DNA from 3 places in the Streptomyces sp. NPDC086766 genome. Region 1 is predicted to be linked to each of the others. Evidence: riboswitches for the same ligand, from Rfam matches in the RefSeq annotation. Region 1 holds a riboswitch; each other region holds the start of a gene.

Region 1 (3,267 bases):
ACCGCGGGGGTCTCGCCCAGGATGTTCGCCGCGACGGTGCGTGGGCCCTGCAGCGCGTTGTCCCAGTGGTGGACGAGCAGGCGCTCCCCGTAACGGCCCGAGGGGAAGGAGGCGCAGTCGCCGACCGCGTACACGTCCGGCGCGCCGGCGCGCAGGTGGTCGTCGGCCAGGACCTCGCCGTGGGCGCCCAGGGGGATGCCGGAGCCGGCCAGCCAGCCGGTGGCGGGGCGCGCGCCGATGCCGACCACGACGGCGCCCGCGGGCAGCCGCGTGCCGTCGTCGAGCAGCACCGCGCCCGGCGCCACGCGCGCCACGCGCGCCTGGGTGCGCAGCTCGGCGCCGGCGTCGGCGTACCAGGCGGCCATCGGGGCGGCCACCTCGGCGGGCAGCGCCCCGGCGAGCGGGCGGTCCGCGGCCTCGACGACCGTCACCGCGCAGCCCGCCTCGCGGGCGGCAGTAGCGAACTCGGCGCCGATCCACCCGGCCCCGACGACCACGATGTCGTGCTGCCGGGCGAGGACCGGGCGGAGCCGTTCGGCGTCGTCCAGGGTGCGCAGCAGGTGGACGCCGGGGACGCCCTCGGCGCCCGGCAGCCGGACCGGTTCGGCGCCGGTCGCCAGCACGAGCACGTCGTAGGGCACGGGACCGGCGGAGGTGTCGAGGACGTGCGCGTCGACCCGTACGGCGAGCGCCTCTCGGCCCAGCTGGAGTTCGATGCCGAGGGCCTCGAAGTCGACGTCGAAGGCGGAGTCCTCGGCCTTGCCGAGCAGGACGGCCTTGGACAGGGGCGGCCGGTCGTAGGGCTGGTGGGGCTCGGCGCCGATCAGCGTCACGGTGCCGGTGAAGCCCTGCTCGCGCAGGGCCACGGCGGTCTGCACACCGGCCATGCCCGCGCCGGCGACGACCACGCGCCGCGGCTGTGACGTGCCGTGTTCCTGCGTCTGCTCGCTCACCCGATCACCATAGACACCTGACGGAGGGTCAGTCAGGGTGCGGACGGGGTGACCTGCTGCACAGCGGGGCCCGTCACCTCTTCCACCACGCTCGTCCCGCTCCCCGGCTGCGACTCCCACTGCCAGCTCTCCTCCAACCGGACACGCCCGTCGGGCAGTTCGACCACCGTCGACACACAGTGCCCGCAGGACGTGGTCCCGTCGTGCTTGAGCTGCACGTACCGGAAGTCGAGGCGGTCCCCTTCCCGGATACCCACCAGATGGCCGCGTACGACGTCACCGCCCGCGTATTCGGCCCAGATCTCCCCGTTCCGCTCGTGGTAGGTGAACCGGGTGCGGGTGCCCACCTGGCCGGGGGCCTGGTCGGCGACGGGGGCGAGGACGAGGCCGTCGAGCGAGCGCGGCATGGGCGAAGGCTCCCTTACGAGGTCGGTGCCCGGCGGGCTAGGGTGGCCACCGTACAAGCACTCGCGGGAGCCCGGACGCACCGGGCTGAGAGGGAGGCTGGCGGCCTCCGACCGTACGAACCTGATCCGGGTCATGCCGGCGAAGGGAGGGGCTGAACGCCCATGTCGTCCTCAGGTACGCCGTCTTCGAGTACGCCGTCTTCGAGTACGCCGTCTTCGAGTACGCCGTCTTCGAGTACGTCGCCTCCGGGCACCCCGCCGCCGGGCACGTCCCCGGACATCTCACCCGCGGGCACCCCGTCGCCGGGCACGGCGTCCCCGGGCGTCCCCTCGCCGGGCACGGCGGACGTCCTGGTCGTCGGGGGCGGGATCATCGGGCTCGTGACCGCCTGGCGCGCGGCGCAGCGCGGCCTGACCGCGGCCGTGGTGGATCCCGAGCCGGGCGGCGGGGCCGCGCAGGTGGCGGCCGGGATGCTCGCCGCCGTCACCGAACTGCACCACGGCGAGCAGACCCTGCTCGGGCTGAACCTCGCCTCGGCCCGCCGCTATCCGGACTTCGCGGCCGAGCTGACCGAACTGACCGGCCTCGACCTCGGCTACCGCCGGTGCGGCACGCTCGCCGTCGCGCTGGACGCCGACGACCGGGCCCATCTGCGGGAGCTGCACGCGCTGCAGCGGCGGTCGGGCCTGGACTCCGAGTGGCTGTCGGGGCGCGAGTGCCGGCGGCTGGAGCCGATGCTCGCGCCGGGCGTGCGCGGCGGTCTGCGGGTGGACGGCGACCACCAGGTGGACCCGCGGCGGCTGGCCCGCGCCCTGGTGACCGCGTGCGAGCGGGCGGGCGTGGTCTTCCATCGCGCCTGGGCCGAGCGGCTGACCGTGGTCCGGGACCGGGCGGCGGGCTGCGTGCTGCGCGACGGCACGGTGCTGGGCGCGGGCCACGTGGTGCTCGCGGCCGGCAGCCTCAGCGGCCGGCTCGCGGGCGTGCAGGACGACGTGCTGCCGCCGGTGCGGCCGGTGAAGGGACAGGTGCTGCGGCTGACCGTGCCGAAGCGGTACGCGCCCTTCCTGAGCCGGACCGTACGGGCCGTGGTGCGCGGCGGCCAGGTCTACCTGGTGCCGCGCCTGAACGGCGAGCTGGTGGTCGGGGCGACCAGCGAGGAGCTGGGCTGGGACACCACGGTGACCGCGGGCGGTGTGTACGAGCTGCTGCGGGACGCGCACGAACTGGTGCCGGGGATCACCGAGCTGCCGCTGACGGAGACCCGGGCCGGGCTGCGTCCGGGCTCCCCCGACAACGCGCCGCTGCTCGGCCCGACCGACCTGGACGGACTGCTGCTGGCCACCGGGCACTACCGCAACGGCGTGCTGCTCACCCCGGTCACCGGGGACGTCCTGGCGCACGCCCTGGTCACCGGCGACCTGCCCGACGACGCCCGCCCCTTCAGCCCGCGCCGCTTCCGCGCCGCCGCACTCTCGGAGCAGCCCGCATGAACATCTCGGTCAACGGGGAGCCGCGCGAGGTCGCGTCCGGCACGGCTCTGGACACCGTCGTGGCGATGCTGACCGCCGCCCCCTCCGGAGTGGCCGCCGCCCTCAACGAGACCGTCGTCCCGCGCACACGGTGGTCGTCCACGGCCCTGGCCGACGGCGACCGCGTCGAAGTGCTGACCGCCGTCCAGGGAGGCTGACCCATGGCCGACGACCCCCTCGTCCTCGGCGGTACGTCCTTCGCGTCCCGGCTGATCATGGGCACCGGCGGGGCGCCCAGCCTGGAGGTGCTGGAGCGGGCGCTGGTCGCCTCCGGCACGGAGCTGACCACGGTCGCGATGCGGCGGGTGGACCCCTCCGTGCACGGATCCGTGCTGTCGGTGCTGGACCGGCTGGGCATCCGGGTGCTGCCGAACACC
Region 2 (3,267 bases), on a different contig from region 1:
AGGGCGTTCGCCGCATCTCCCGCGGCCTCGCCGGCGACAGCGCCTGCGGTCCGCGCCCCCACCCCTCACCGTGGCCGTGGTCCGGCCCGAGGCGCCGCCTCAGCGCCTGCGGCGTCGTCCCCGTCCGCCGCGCGCCGGGGCCGGCTGCGCGGCCGGTGCCGGGGCCGGGTCGGCTCCCGGGCGGTCGGCCGAGACCACGAGGGCGGCGAGGGCCGTGGTGACCGGGACCGAGGCCACCAGGCCGATCGAGCCCACCAGCGTGCGCACGATCTCCTCCGCGACCAGTTCGCTGGTGGCGACCGTCCCCACGCTGCTCTGCGCGACGGAGAAGAGCAGCAACAGCGGGAGCGCGGCGCCCGCGTACGCGAGGACCAGTGTGTTGACGACCGACGCGATGTGGTCGCGTCCGATGCGGATGCCCGCCCGGTACAGGCCTCGCCAGCCCATCGCGGGGTTGGCCTCGTGCAGCTCCCAGACCGCCGACGTCTGCGTCACCGTCACGTCGTCCAGCACACCGAGCGAGCCGATGATGACGCCGGCGAGCAGCAGACCGCTCATGTCGATCGACGGATAGAGGCCGTGGATGAGGCCGGTGTTGTCGTCCGTGTTGCCGGTGAGTGCGGCCCAGCCGATGAACAGCGAGCCCAGGACGCCGATCAGCACCAGAGATATCAGGGTGCCCAGCACCGCGACCGACGTGCGCGCGGACAGGCCGTGGCACAGGTAGAGGGCGATCAGCATGATGGCGCTCGAACCGACGACCGCCACGACCAGGGGGTTCGAGCCCTCCAGGATCGCCGGCAGGACGAAGAAGTTCAGCACCAGGAAGCTGATGGCCAGCGCGACCAGCGCCATGACGCCCCGCATCCGCCCGACGACCACGACGGCGAGTGCGAAGATGCCGGCCAGGAGGCCCATGGGGAAGCGCCGGTCGACATCGGTGACCGAGTACTGGAGATCCTTCGGCGCCGAGGGCTCGTAGGCGACGACGACCTTCTGGCCCTCGTGCAACTGCCGTGACTGGTCCGGCTGGACGAACTCGGTGAACGTACGGCCCGTGTCGGAGCCGGTGTCGACCCGGACCGTGGCCTTCTTGCAGGTGCCGGATGCCTGCTCCGGCGCGGAGGAGCTTCCGGCAGCGGAGGGATCTCCGGCGGGGGCGCCGGCCGAGGCGTTCACCCCCTTGCAGCTGACCGCGATCACCTGGGTGACGGTGGCCTGCTGGCTCTGCCGGTCGAAGCCGACGCCGGTGCGCTCGTGCGCGGGGGCGCCGCCGGGCCAGAGCACCGCGAGCCCGACGGCCACCGCGACGGCGAACGGGATCAGGACCGCCGCGATCACCTTGCGCAGGTGCTTCGAGACGGGCGTGGCGGGCCCATGGCTGTGAGCGTGCCCGTGACCGTGTCCCTGCACGTGCTCGTGGCCCTGTCCGGACCCGTGCCCGTGCCCATGGCCCTGCTCCTGCCCGGGGCCCGGTCTGCCTCGTGGTTCTGGCGGTGGATAGGGGGACTGCTGTGTCGTGGTCACCGCCAGATCATCGCAAGAACGGCAGAGGCCCACTGTTCACCGCGCCACAAGGGGCGCTAGCGTGGAGGCACCTTTGCACACGCGGGAGCTCGGAGCACCGGGCTGAGAGGGCGCTGACCTCCGTATTCGCGATGTTTCACGTGGAACGAGAGATGTTTCACGCGGAACGTCGACAGACGGAAGCCGCTGCGTCGACCGCCGAACCTGTTACCGGGTAATGCCGGCGTAGGGAGTAGGTCTCATGACCCACAAGGACGCACGCACGCCTGCCTCCACGCAGATCTCCAGCGACGGGGAGGCCGGGAAGTCCATCGGCTGGCACAAGGCGTATGTCGAGGGCTCGCGCCCCGATCTGCGGGTGCCGGTCCGTCAGGTGCACCTCACCAACGGGAAGTCGGTCACGCTGTACGACACGTCGGGCCCGTACACCGATCCACTCGTCGACACCGATGTCCGCAGGGGCCTGCCGCCGCTGCGGGAGAACTGGATCGTCGCCCGCGGTGACACCGAGGAGTACGCGGGCCGACCCGTCCGCCCCGAGGACGACGGGATCAAGCACACCTCGCCGCGCGGGGGCCTGCGCAACCTCGACGCGGTGTTCCCGGGGCGGCCGCGCCAGCCGCGCCGGGGACGCGACGGCCAGGCGGTCACGCAACTCGCGTACGCGCGCCGGGGCGAGATCACGCCCGAGATGGAGTATGTGGCTCTCCGCGAGAACGTCGCTCCGGAAGTGGTCCGGGAGGAGATCGCGGCGGGCCGCGCCGTGCTGCCGGCCAACGTCAACCACCCGGAGATCGAGCCGATGATCATCGGCAAGCGGTTCCTGGTGAAGGTCAACGCCAACATCGGCAACTCCGCGGTCACGTCCTCCATCGAGGAGGAGGTGGAGAAGATGACCTGGGCGACCCGGTGGGGCGCGGACACGGTCATGGACCTCTCCACCGGCCGCAACATCCACACCACCCGCGAGTGGGTGCTGCGCAACTCCCCCGTCCCCATCGGCACGGTGCCGCTCTACCAGGCCCTGGAGAAGGTCGACGGCAGGGCCGAGGAACTGACCTGGGACATCTACAAGGACACCGTCGTCGAGCAGGCCGAGCAGGGCGTGGACTACATGACGGTCCACGCCGGCGTACGCCTCGCCTACGTGCCGCTGACGGCGAACCGCAAGACCGGCATCGTCTCGCGCGGCGGCTCGATCATGGCGGCCTGGTGCCTCGCGCACCACAAGGAGTCGTTCCTCTACGAGAACTTCGAGGAACTCTGCGAGATCCTCGCCGCCTACGACGTCACCTACTCGCTGGGCGACGGACTGCGTCCCGGCTCCATCGCCGACGCCAACGACGAGGCGCAGTTCGCGGAGTTGCGCACGCTCGGGGAACTCAACACGATCGCCAAGCGTTTCCACGTACAGACCATGATCGAGGGCCCGGGACACGTCCCGATGCACAAGATCAAGGAGAACATCGACCTTCAGCAGGAGATCTGCGATGAGGCTCCGTTCTATACGCTCGGCCCGCTGACCACGGACGTCGCGCCGGCGTACGACCACATCACCTCGGGCATCGGCGCCGCGATGATCGCCTGGTGGGGCACGGCCATGCTGTGCTATGTCACGCCCAAGGAGCACCTGGGCCTGCCCAACCGCGACGACGTCAAGACCGGGGTCATCACCTACAAGATCGCCGCCCACGCGGCCGACCTCGCCAAGGGCCACCCCGGGGCGCAGGAGTGGGACGA
Region 3 (3,267 bases), on a different contig from region 1:
AGGTGAACAGGAAGACCATGAGCGCGGCGGCGGCGACCGCGGGCGCGAGGGCGGGCAGGGTGACCTTGCGCCAGGCCCGCAGCGGTGAGGCGCCGAGCATCCGGGCGGCCTCCTCCTGCCGCGGGTCGAGCTGGGCCCACAGACCGCCCACGGTCCGTACGACCACGGCGTAGTTGAAGAAGACGTGCGCCAGCAGGATCGCCCAGACCGTGGTGTCCAGCCGTACGCCCCACAGCTGGTCGAGGAGCCCGCCGCGCCCGACCAGGGCGAGGAAGGCGGTGCCCACGACGACCGTGGGCAGCACGAAGGGCACGGTGACCACCGCGCGCAGAACCTGCCGGCCGGGGAAGTCGAGGCGGGCGAAGACGTACGCGCCGGGCAGCGCGACCAGCAGGGTGAGCGCGGTGGAGGCGCACGCCTGCCAGGTGGTGAACCACAGCACGTGCCGGATGTCGGGCTGCCCGAGCACGTCCACGAGCCGCCCGAAGCGCCAGGCGCCGTCGACCCGGAGGCCGCGCCGGACGATCGCGGCCACCGGGTAGGCGAAGAACAGCGCGAAGAACGCGACGGGCACGGCCATGAGGCCGAACCGCGCCGCGTTCCCCGTACGCATCGGCGCACGGCCCTCGCGCGGGGTCACTTCAGTACGAGCGACGTCCACGACTTGACCCACTGGTCACGGTTGGCGGCGATCTTGCCCGGGGCCATGGTCTCGGGGGCCTTGGCCGGCGGGCCGTACTGGGTGAACTCGGCGGGCACCTTCGCGCCGCCGATCACGGGGTAGACGAACATGTTCAGCGGCATGTCCTCCTGGAACCTCTTGGAGATCAGGAAGTCGACGAGCGCCTTGCCGCCCTTGCTGTTCCTCGCGTTGCTCAGCAGCCCGGCGAACTCGATCTGCCGGAAGCAGGTGCCGGTGGCGACCCCGGTCGGGGCGGTCTTGGGCCGGGGGTCGGCGAAGACGACCTCGGCGGGCGGGGAGGAGGCGTAGGAGACGACGAGCGGCCGGTCGCCCTTGGCCTTCCGGCCGCCCGCGGAGCCGGAGAACTCCTCGTTGTAGGCCTGCTCCCAGCCGTCGACCACCTTGACGCCGTTGGCCTTGAGCTTCTTCCAGTAGCCGGACCAGCCGCCGTCGCCGTACTTCGCGGCGCTGCCGAGCAGGAAGCCGAGGCCGGGCGAGGAGGTGGCGGCGTTCTCGGTGACGAGGAGGTTCTTGTACGCCGGCTTGGCCAGGTCGTCGAAGGACTGCGGCGGGGTCAGCTTGTGCTTGCCGAACCACTCCTTGTCGTAGTTGACGCAGATGTCGCCGTAGTCGATCGGGGTGACGCGGTGCTTGGCCCCGTCGAGCTGGTAGGCGGCGCCGACCTGGTCGAGTCCCTTGGCCCGGTACGGCTGGAACAGCCCGTTGTCGAGGGCGCGGGACAACAGGGTGTTGTCGACGCCGAAGAAGACGTCGCCCTGCGGGTTGTCCTTGGTGAGGACAGCCTTGTTGACGGCCTGTCCGGCGTCGCCGTCCTTGAGGACCCTGACCTTGTACCCGGACTGCTTCTCGAACTCCTTGAGGACGTTCTTCGACACGGCCCACGCGTCGTGGCTGACCAGGGTCACGGTCTTGGTGTCGCCGCCGCTGCCGCCCGCGGAACCGTTCGACGATCCGCACGCGGACAGCGTGACGAGGCCGAGCCCGACGGCCACGGCCACGAAGGTCTTGGTGTGCACTGGATTTTCCTCCTGGGGTTGGCCAGGAAGAGACGCGGCCCTGCCCGGGTCCGGCGGACGGGGTCCGCGGGTTCCCGGGCAGGGCGCAACAGCTCGAGTGAAGACCGATCTCCCTACCCAGAATGACCTGGGCGAGGTTCGGAGGGTCTGCGGCCCGATTGCCGCACTCTCAGCGCTGTGGCGCTCCCCTGTCGGAATATGAAGATGTTGATATATGGACGGCCTCAGACTACCGCCCGTCTCCCTCCCGGAGGCACGCCCGGTCCCGTCTCAGTCGGAACCACCGCTCCCGCCCGGTGGCACATCTGGTCCGTCCCGGTGGCAGCCGCCCGGCCGCTACCTCTCCGTGGCGGCGAGCTGCCCGCACGCCCCGTCGATCTCCTGGCCCCGGGTGTCCCGGATGGTGACCGGTACACCGTGGGCGGCGATCGCCTCGACGAAGGCCTTCTCGTCCTCGGGCCGGGACGCGGTCCACTTGGAGCCCGGAGTCGGGTTCAGCGGGATGAGGTTGACGTGCACCGGCTTGCCCTTGAGCAGCCGTCCGAGCCGGTCCCCGCGCCACGCCTGGTCGTTGATGTCCCGGATCAGCGCGTACTCGATGGACAGCCGGCGCCCGGACCTGGCCGCGTACTCGAACCCGGCGTCCAGCACCTCGCGCACCTTCCACCGGGTGTTCACCGGTACGAGGGTGTCGCGCAGTTCGTCGTCCGGCGCGTGCAGGGAGATGGCCAGGCGGCACTTGAAGCCCTCGTCGGCGAACCGGTGGATGGCCGGGACGAGACCGACGGTGGACACGGTGATCCCGCGCTGCGACAGGCCCAGCCCGTCCGGCTCGGGGTCGGTCAGGGCCCGGATGGATCCGACGACTCGCCGGTAGTTGGCGAGCGGCTCGCCCATGCCCATGAAGACGATGTTGGACAGCCGCGCGGGGCCTCCGGGAACCTCGCCGTCGCGCAGGGCGCGCATCCCGTCCACGATCTGGTGCACGATCTCGGCGGTGGACAGATTGCGGTCCAGACCGGCCTGGCCGGTGGCGCAGAACGGGCAGTTCATACCGCAGCCGGCCTGCGAGCTGATGCACATGGTCACCCGGTCCGGGTAGCGCATGAGCACCGACTCCACGAGGGTGCCGTCGAACAGCCGCCACAGCGTCTTGCGTGTGGTGCCCTGGTCGGTCGACAGGTGCCGCACCACCGTCATCAGGTCCGGCAGCAGCGCCTCCCGCAGCTTGGCGCGCGAGCCGGCGGGGATGTCGGTCCACTGCTCCGGGTCGTGCGCGTACCGCGCGAAGTAGTGCTGCGAGAGCTGCTTGGCACGGAACGGCTTCTCGCCGATCGCGGCGACGGCCTCCTTGCGTTCGGCAGGAGTGAGGTCGGCAAGGTGCCGCGGCGGCTTCTGGGCTCCGCGCGGGGCGACGAAAGTGAGTTCTCCGGGCTTAGGCATGGCGGTACCAGTGTCGCAGATCCAATCGGGTGACCTGCGGCTGTCGGGCCGGGCACCTGTCGCCGGCGGTCGTCACCGGTCGTCACCGAGCGACCTCGGACGGCC

Evidence for each region. Region 1 has a riboswitch for thiamine pyrophosphate ahead of thiO (glycine oxidase ThiO). Riboswitches for the same ligand answer to the same signal wherever they lie in the genome.
Region 2: it holds a riboswitch for thiamine pyrophosphate, as region 1 does, so the genes downstream of both, thiC (phosphomethylpyrimidine synthase ThiC) here and thiO (glycine oxidase ThiO) in region 1, are expected to answer to the same signal.
Region 3: it holds a riboswitch for thiamine pyrophosphate, as region 1 does, so the genes downstream of both, ACIPM1_RS26370 (thiamine ABC transporter substrate-binding protein) here and thiO (glycine oxidase ThiO) in region 1, are expected to answer to the same signal.

Annotation. Positions count from the first base shown of each region.
Region 1 is NZ_JBIVBI010000001.1:505,913-509,179, reverse strand. Features, by position in the region: gene ACIPM1_RS02295 (NAD(P)/FAD-dependent oxidoreductase) at 1-953, opposite strand, end outside; gene ACIPM1_RS02290 (hypothetical protein) at 986-1,360, opposite strand; TPP riboswitch at 1,414-1,525, shown strand; gene ACIPM1_RS02285 (hypothetical protein) at 1,492-1,701, opposite strand; gene thiO (glycine oxidase ThiO) at 1,640-2,851, shown strand; gene thiS (sulfur carrier protein ThiS) at 2,848-3,048, shown strand; gene ACIPM1_RS02270 (thiazole synthase) at 3,052-3,267, shown strand, end outside.
Region 2 is NZ_JBIVBI010000005.1:434,792-438,058, forward strand. Features, by position in the region: gene ACIPM1_RS12620 (YibE/F family protein) at 100-1,527, opposite strand; TPP riboswitch at 1,599-1,776, shown strand; gene thiC (phosphomethylpyrimidine synthase ThiC) at 1,769-3,267, shown strand, end outside.
Region 3 is NZ_JBIVBI010000016.1:57,986-61,252, forward strand. Features, by position in the region: gene ACIPM1_RS26365 (ABC transporter permease) at 1-613, opposite strand, end outside; gene ACIPM1_RS26370 (thiamine ABC transporter substrate-binding protein) at 637-1,719, opposite strand; TPP riboswitch at 1,812-1,919, opposite strand; gene rlmN (23S rRNA (adenine(2503)-C(2))-methyltransferase RlmN) at 2,056-3,162, opposite strand.